Regions from separate parts of the Allobosea minatitlanensis genome, predicted to be linked through region 3. Evidence: riboswitches for the same ligand, from Rfam matches in the RefSeq annotation. Region 3 holds a riboswitch; each other region holds the start of a gene.
What was found. A riboswitch is a leader RNA that binds a small molecule or an ion and turns the genes downstream of it on or off. The one in region 3 is predicted to bind thiamine pyrophosphate.

Region 1 (2,257 bases), 3.9 Mb from region 3:
AGGAAGGCCGCAAAGGCGGCCATGGCCTCGGGCGAGCGCAGGCGGCGGCCGAAATGGTCGGCCTCCACGGCGATGGTCTCGGCCACCGCCGCGGCGCTACCGCGCTTCAGCAGCATCTTGGTCAGGGCGACGGATTGCGACGGCAGGGCCGCCAGCGCCTTCGCCCTGGCGAGCCCGTGCTCCAGCGCCGTGCCTTCCGGCACCACGGCGTTGACCAGCCCGGCTTCCGCCGCCGTCGCGGCGTCGAAGACCTCGCCCAGCATCAGCAGCTCGGCCGCCTTCTTGCTGCCGGCGACGAGGGGCAGCAGATAGCTGGAGCCGCCCTCGGGCGAGAGGCCGAGCGTGACGAAGGGCAGGCGGAAGCTCGCCGTGGCGCCCGCGAAGGCGAGGTCGCAATGCAGTAGCATCGTCGTGCCGATGCCGACGGCGAAGCCCTCGACGGCGGCGACGATGGGTTTCTTCGCGGTCGAGATCGCGCCGAGGAAGTCGATCGCGGCGCGCGGCCCTTCGCCCGCGGCGGCGGCCGCGGCGAAGTCCTTGATGTCGTTGCCGCTGGTGAAGCAGCCGCCGGCGCCGGTCAGCAGGACGGCGCGGGCGGCATCGTCCGCTTCCGCCGCGGCGATGGCCTGGATCAGCCCGGCATAGCTCGCGCGGTCGAGCGCGTTCCTCCGGTCCGGCCGGTTCATGGTGATCTGGACGACGCCCGCGGCGACGGTCTCGCTCACTACGCTTTCGCTCATCTCGGTCCGCCTTTCGGAAAGCTGTCCGGCCCGGATGGCACGGGGCTTCGACAGGGGTCAAGCGAGGCGGGATGCGCCTTTCGTCGCCGCCTCGCGCGTCTGCATGCCCGCGGCGGGCGCGGCGGCCCTTCGCCGCAGGCGCAGCCGCGGGCCCGCCTTCGCCGGCTTGCCGCTTGACAGCCCACCCTGCCGCTCGTCATCTAGCCGCGTTCCCAGGGGGGCCTCGCTAGGAGGCTGAGATTCCGCCGGCCGGGCTTTTTCCGGCAACGCGGTGACCCTCCGAACCTGATCCGGATCATACCGGCGTAGGGATGCGGGACAGGCGGCGCTCAAGCCCCGATTCCATCTGCGCATATGGTCCAGTCGCGACCGACGCCCTTCGGCAGGCCGAGGGAGCGTCCGAACGGAGTGGGCCACAGTGACGCAAGCCGAGATCATCGAGGCGCTGCTGGCGTTCATCGCACGTCCCGACGCGTCGGAAGCCGAGTTCGAGGCGATGGCGCTCCAGGTCTTCGCCTATCAGTTCCGCAACAACGAGCCCTACAGGCGCTTCGCCCTGCAGCGCGGCCGCACCCCGCTCGCGGTGAGGCGCTGGCGCGACATTCCGGCCGTGCCGATCACCGCCTTCAAGGGCCTGACGCTGAGCTGCTGCCCGCCGGAGGCGGCGAGCCACGTCTTCATGACGAGCGGCACCACCCAGGGCGTGCGCGGCCGCAGCTACCACCCGACGCTCGCCGTCTGGCAGCGCTCGATGCTCGACAATTTCCGGGCGCGCTTCATGCGCGGCCGCGCGCGCATCCGCATGGGCATCCTCTTCCCCGACGACAGGGAGCTGCCCAATTCTTCGCTCGCGCATTACCTGTCGCTCGCCCGGCGCGCATGCGGCACGCCGGATTCGCAGGGCTTCATCGGCGCGGACGGCCTCGATCTCGACGGCCTGCTGGCGGCGCTCGCTCAGGCCGAGGCCGGTGGCGAGCCCTATGCCCTGCTCGGCGCCAGCTACTCCTTTGTGCCGGTGCTCGACGCGCTGGCGGCGCAGGGCCGCCGCTTCGCCCTGCCCGAGGGCAGCCTGATCCTCGACACCGGCGGCTTCAAGGGCCAGTCGCGCGAGCTGGCGCCGGACGCCTTCTACGACGCCCTCTCGGCAGCCTTCGGCGTGCCGCGCGCCTCCTGCATCAACATGTACGGCATGACCGAGCTGAGCAGCCAGTTCTACGACGACGGCAACGCCGTCTGCCCCTCGGTCAAGTCCGGCCCGCACTGGGTGCGCAGCCGTGTCGTCGATCCGCTGACCGGCGCCGATCTGCGCGACGGCGAGCGCGGCGTGCTCGTCCATCACGATCTCGCCCATTTCAACTGCGTCTCGGCGATCCTGACCGAGGATGCCGGCGAGATCGTGCCCGGCGGCTTCCTGCTGCTCGGCCGCGTCGACGGCGAGGCCTCGAAGGGCTGCTCCGTCGCCGTGGCGGAGTTCCTGGCGGCGGCGCGGAGCTGAGGCCGTGATCGCGCATGCGGGC
Region 2 (2,257 bases), 1.5 Mb from region 3:
CTTGCGGGCCGGCACGAAATCGCCGTTCACGGCGGTCGCGACGACCCTGCCGGCATAGCCGAGTTCGGCCAGCGCCTCGGCCAGGGTTCCGGCCGCGATCTCCTGCGGGGCTCCGTTAAGCAGCAAGGTCATGCAGCATCTCCGGTCGTAAGTGCGGGTCGAGCACGGCATCCGCCGCCATCCGCGCCATGGCGGGGCTGAGCAGGAAGCCGTGGCGGTAGAGCCCGTTGACATGGATCACCCGGCCCCGGCGCGTCAGCCGCGGCAGGTTGTCGGGAAAGGCCGGGCGGGCGTCGGTGCCGATCTCGACGATCTCGGCCTCGGCGAAGGCCGGATGCAGCGCGTAGGCGGCGCCGAGCAGCTCGAGCATCGAGCGGGCCGAGATGCGCCGGCGCGCGCCGCTCTCGATCATGGTCGCGCCGACCATGAAATGCCCCCCGGCGCGCGGCACGATGTAGAGCGGGATGCGCGGATGCAGCAGCCGGATCGGGCGCGACAGCGCGATCTCGTCGCTCTTCAGGATCAGCATCTCGCCCTTGACGCCGCGCAGCTCGGGCAGGACGTCGCGCGCCGCGAGGCCCCGGCAGTCGAGCACGACCCCGGCGTCGAGCGCCGCCGGCTCGACTTCGCTGCCGAAACGGATCGTCCCGCCCTGCGCCAGAACCCGTTCCGCCAGCGCCGCGATCGCCCGGCGCGGATCGAGGTGGGCCTCCTCCGCGAAGAACAGGCCGCGCGAGAAGCGCCCGGCGAGATCGGGCTCGAGCCCGGCGATGGCCGCGCCGTCGACATCCTCGAAATGGCTGGTGCGCTCGCCGAAGCGGCGCAGCTCCGCGCGGTCGCGGCTCGGCGCGACGACGAGGGTTCCCCGGCGCACCACGCCCCCGGCGTGACGCTCCCACCAGGCGGCCGCCTCCTGGCCGAGGCGGACCACCGGCTCCTCGGCGCTCTCGCCCTCGCACCAGGGCGCGAGCATGCCGCCGGCATACCAGGAACAGGCCTCCGCGCCGACATGGGCACCGCGCTCATGGACGGTGACCCGCGCCCCGCGGGCCAGCAACGCGACGGCGCAGGCGAGGCCGACAACTCCGGCGCCGGCCACGGCGACATCCAGTTCGTGAGAGGGGCGTGAAGCCGTCATGCTTTCCTGCTCCCGGGAAGGCAGCGGCCAAGGGCGAGCAACTGATCTGCGAGCCGTGGACCGTTCCCTTCGCCGGCATTACCCGGATCAGGTACGATGGGTTGGCGCGAACCGCGCCTCTCAGCCTTCCGGCACCCCAACGGACCGCTTCAATCTAGTGGCACGCGCCGCGCAGGGCAAGGCGAGCCGGCATGCGCGAGCCCCGGCCCCGCCCTGCCCCCCGAGCACTTCCCCGGTCGAGGGAATGCCGCGGCTGGCCTGCTGCCGGACGGCGCCCGCGCCCGCAGCCGCGCCCGCTCCTCCGGAACATCGCGCCCTCGCTATCCCCGTCCGCGGGCCCCTCACCATGCCAGCCCTCGTGAAAGGCAGCGCCGGCGCGAGGCATGGCTCGCCGATCCGCCGCCTTGCGGAATTATCCATGGTGCAAAGTGATCGGCGAGGCTTGTCAAAGGGCTTCACGATCGGGCATAGAGCCTTTCGCCGGAGACGTGGCCGAGAGGCTGAAGGCACTCGTTTGCTAAATGAGCATACCCCACAAGGGTATCGAGGGTTCGAATCCCTCCGTCTCCGCCACTCCTAAACCCTTGATATTAAATGGTTTTCCCTTTTTGCGATTTAGGTGTTCTGACACAGCAGCCTGACACATCCGGAACCTCAAAAACCCCGGCATAAATCGGGAAGCTCCATGTACCTGTTTCGGCGTGGATCGCATTGGTGGATTCGTAAGGCGGTCCCTGTAGACCTCGTTGAGATCCTTGGAATTGCGCAGGTCCGTCGGTCGCTGCGCAGGCGAAGCGGGCGCACGAGCTTGCCCAGACCCGGAACAATGTCCTCCGCGATCGCTGTGGTTCGCGTGCGATAGACGAGGCGTTTTTTAAGCGCCTGCCGGCCGATATCCATTTGACGTCACCATGGTTCGACGACGACGCTCAGCGCCAACACGACCGCGTCTTCGAATCCGCGATGGGGGGTCGTCGGGCCTTCATCGTCGGTGCCGCAAAACCGGTCCGAAACAACCTCGACGCGCGATTCAAAACGTTTTTTGGCCGTAGCGCATGGCCGTCCAGAATGATACCGGTCATACTGGGGTGTGGTCGACCCTCTTTATGGTCGTTCCAG
Region 3 (2,257 bases):
CGCCGCATCACGCCGCTGCTGACCGGCGAGAACCGCTGACCGGACGGCCGCGCGGCCGCCCGATCCGGAACGGGGCTGCACGGCGTGCAGCCCCGTTCTTCGCCTGGAGCACGGAACAGCGCCGCGCCCGCCCGGTTCCATCTTCCGGAGGAATCGTCCGATGGGAGATGAGGCCATGAAAAAGCTCACCCTGAGGCTCGCCCTGGCGCTGACCGCGCCGTTCGTCGCCGGATCGCTTCCGGCGCCGCCCGCCCTCGCCCAGGTCGCGCCCCAGACCACGCCCCTGCCCGGCCCCGGAGTGAAGCAGCGCGCGCCCGGTGTGCCGATCGCCCCTCAACCCAACGCGGTCTCGCGCCTGCGGCCCGAGGAGAGGGGGCTATGGAACCGGGACGGACGGGTGGCGCGCGACGAGCGGGCCGCCCCGCAGCCCGACCGCGACCCGCCGATGCCGCGCGGCGTGCCCTCGATCATCGCGCCCTGAGCCGGCATTCAGCTTTGCGCAAGATTTGCGGCCTAGGCTCGCCGCCATGAGTGACGCCGCCGCCCTCGCCCAAAGCCTCGCCGCGATGCAGGCCGCCTCGACGCAGCAGGCGCTGAGCCTCGCGATGCTGCGGCAGAGCGCGGCGGCCGACCGCGGCGTGGTCGCGCTGCTCGAGCAAGGAGCCGAGCAGGCCAAGGCCGTCCTTCCCGCCGGACAGGGCCAGCAGGTCGACCGGATCGCCTGACGGACCGCGCATGCCGGCCCCGCAGCGCCGGCTGCTTTCCCGGTTGCGTCTGTCCGGGCGACGTCCTAACCTTGGAATCGTTCCGAGGGGTGCCCGCGAGGGCTGAGACGGCGATGAGCCGAACCCGTCGAACCTGATCCGGGTCATACCGGCGGAGGGACTGGAACGCGGTGCGGCCTCGGCCTGCACCCGCATCACAGCGCTTGAACCGCTTCGACGCCGGATCTCCTGACCTGCCCCAAGGAGGAGATCCCCCATGAATGCCCACGCCAGACCCCAGAAAAACAGCGTCAAGACCGCGCCCAAAGTCTCGGCCCCGACCGGCGTGACGACCGGGCCGATCATCGGCTCGCGCAAGATCTATGTCGCGGTGCCCGAGCATCCCGAGATGCGCGTGCCTTTCCGCGAGGTCGCGCTGAGCACCGACGCCGAGCCGCCAGTGCGCATCTACGATCCCTCGGGCCCCTATACCGAGGCCGACGCCAGGATCGACCTCAATGCCGGCCTCGTTCAGCCGCGCCGCGCCTGGCTCGACGCCCGCGGCTTCCAGCGGGTTCCCGGCCGCGCCGTCACCGCCGCCGACAACGGCAACATCCCGGCCGAGCAGCTCGTGCCCGCCTGCCCGGCCGATCGCCCGATCCTCGAGGCGAAGCCCGGCCAGATGGCGACGCAATACGAATTCGCCAGGGCCGGCATCGTCACGCCCGAGATGATCTATGTCGCGCATCGCGAGAATCTCGGCCGCGCCGCCATGCTGGAAGGCGCGAGGGAGCGCCATACCGACGGCGAGAGCTTCGGCGCCAGCGTGCCGGAATTCGTCACGCCGGAATTCGTCCGCGAGGAGATCGCGCGCGGCCGCGCCATCATCCCGGCCAACATCAACCACCCCGAGCTGGAGCCGATGGCGATCGGCCGCAACTTCCTGGTCAAGATCAACGCCAATATCGGCAATTCCGCCGTGACCTCCGGCGCGGCCGAGGAGGTCGAGAAGCTGGTCTGGGCGATCCGCTGGGGCGCCGACACGGTGATGGACCTCTCCACCGGCCGCAACATCCACAACATCCGCTCCTGGATCCTGCGCAATTCGCCGGTGCCGATCGGCACGGTGCCGATCTACCAGGCGCTGGAGAAGGTCGGCGGCGATCCGGTCAAGCTCGACTGGGAGGTGTTCAAGGACACGCTGATCGAGCAGGCCGAGCAAGGCGTCGACTATTTCACCATCCATGCCGGCGTCAGGCTGCCTTACGTCCCGCTGACGGCGAACCGCGTCACCGGCATCGTCTCGCGCGGCGGCTCGATCATGGCGCGCTGGTGCCTCGCGCATCACCGTGAGAGCTTCCTCTACGAGCGCTTCGACGAGATCTGCGAGATCATGCGCCGCTACGACGTCTCCTTCTCGCTCGGCGACGGCCTGCGGCCGGGCTCGATCGCCGACGCCAACGACCGCGCCCAGTTCGCCGAGCTGGAGACCTTGGGCGAGCTGACGCAGATCGCCTGGCAGAAGGGCTGCCAGGTGATGATCGAGGGCCCCG

Region 1: linked by a shared signal. The riboswitch ahead of ACWH43_RS02425 (LuxE/PaaK family acyltransferase) and the one ahead of thiC (phosphomethylpyrimidine synthase ThiC) in region 3 are both predicted to bind thiamine pyrophosphate.
Region 2: linked by a shared signal. The riboswitch ahead of thiO (glycine oxidase ThiO) and the one ahead of thiC (phosphomethylpyrimidine synthase ThiC) in region 3 are both predicted to bind thiamine pyrophosphate.

Annotation. Positions count from the first base shown of each region.
Region 1 is NZ_OZ224509.1:519,946-522,202, forward strand. It holds gene ACWH43_RS02420 (enoyl-CoA hydratase-related protein) at 1-740, opposite strand, end outside; TPP riboswitch at 945-1,072, shown strand; gene ACWH43_RS02425 (LuxE/PaaK family acyltransferase) at 1,159-2,235, shown strand; gene ACWH43_RS02430 (acyl-CoA reductase) at 2,240-2,257, shown strand, end outside.
Region 2 is NZ_OZ224509.1:2,943,921-2,946,177, forward strand. It holds gene thiS (sulfur carrier protein ThiS) at 1-132, opposite strand, end outside; gene thiO (glycine oxidase ThiO) at 116-1,111, opposite strand; TPP riboswitch at 1,186-1,287, opposite strand; tRNA gene ACWH43_RS14445 (tRNA-Ser) at 1,621-1,711, shown strand; gene ACWH43_RS14450 (DUF6538 domain-containing protein) at 1,824-2,000, shown strand.
Region 3 is NZ_OZ224509.1:4,447,226-4,449,482, forward strand. It holds gene ACWH43_RS21775 (OmpA family protein) at 1-39, shown strand, start outside; gene ACWH43_RS21780 (hypothetical protein) at 176-481, shown strand; gene ACWH43_RS21785 (hypothetical protein) at 528-725, shown strand; TPP riboswitch at 801-903, shown strand; gene thiC (phosphomethylpyrimidine synthase ThiC) at 982-2,257, shown strand, end outside.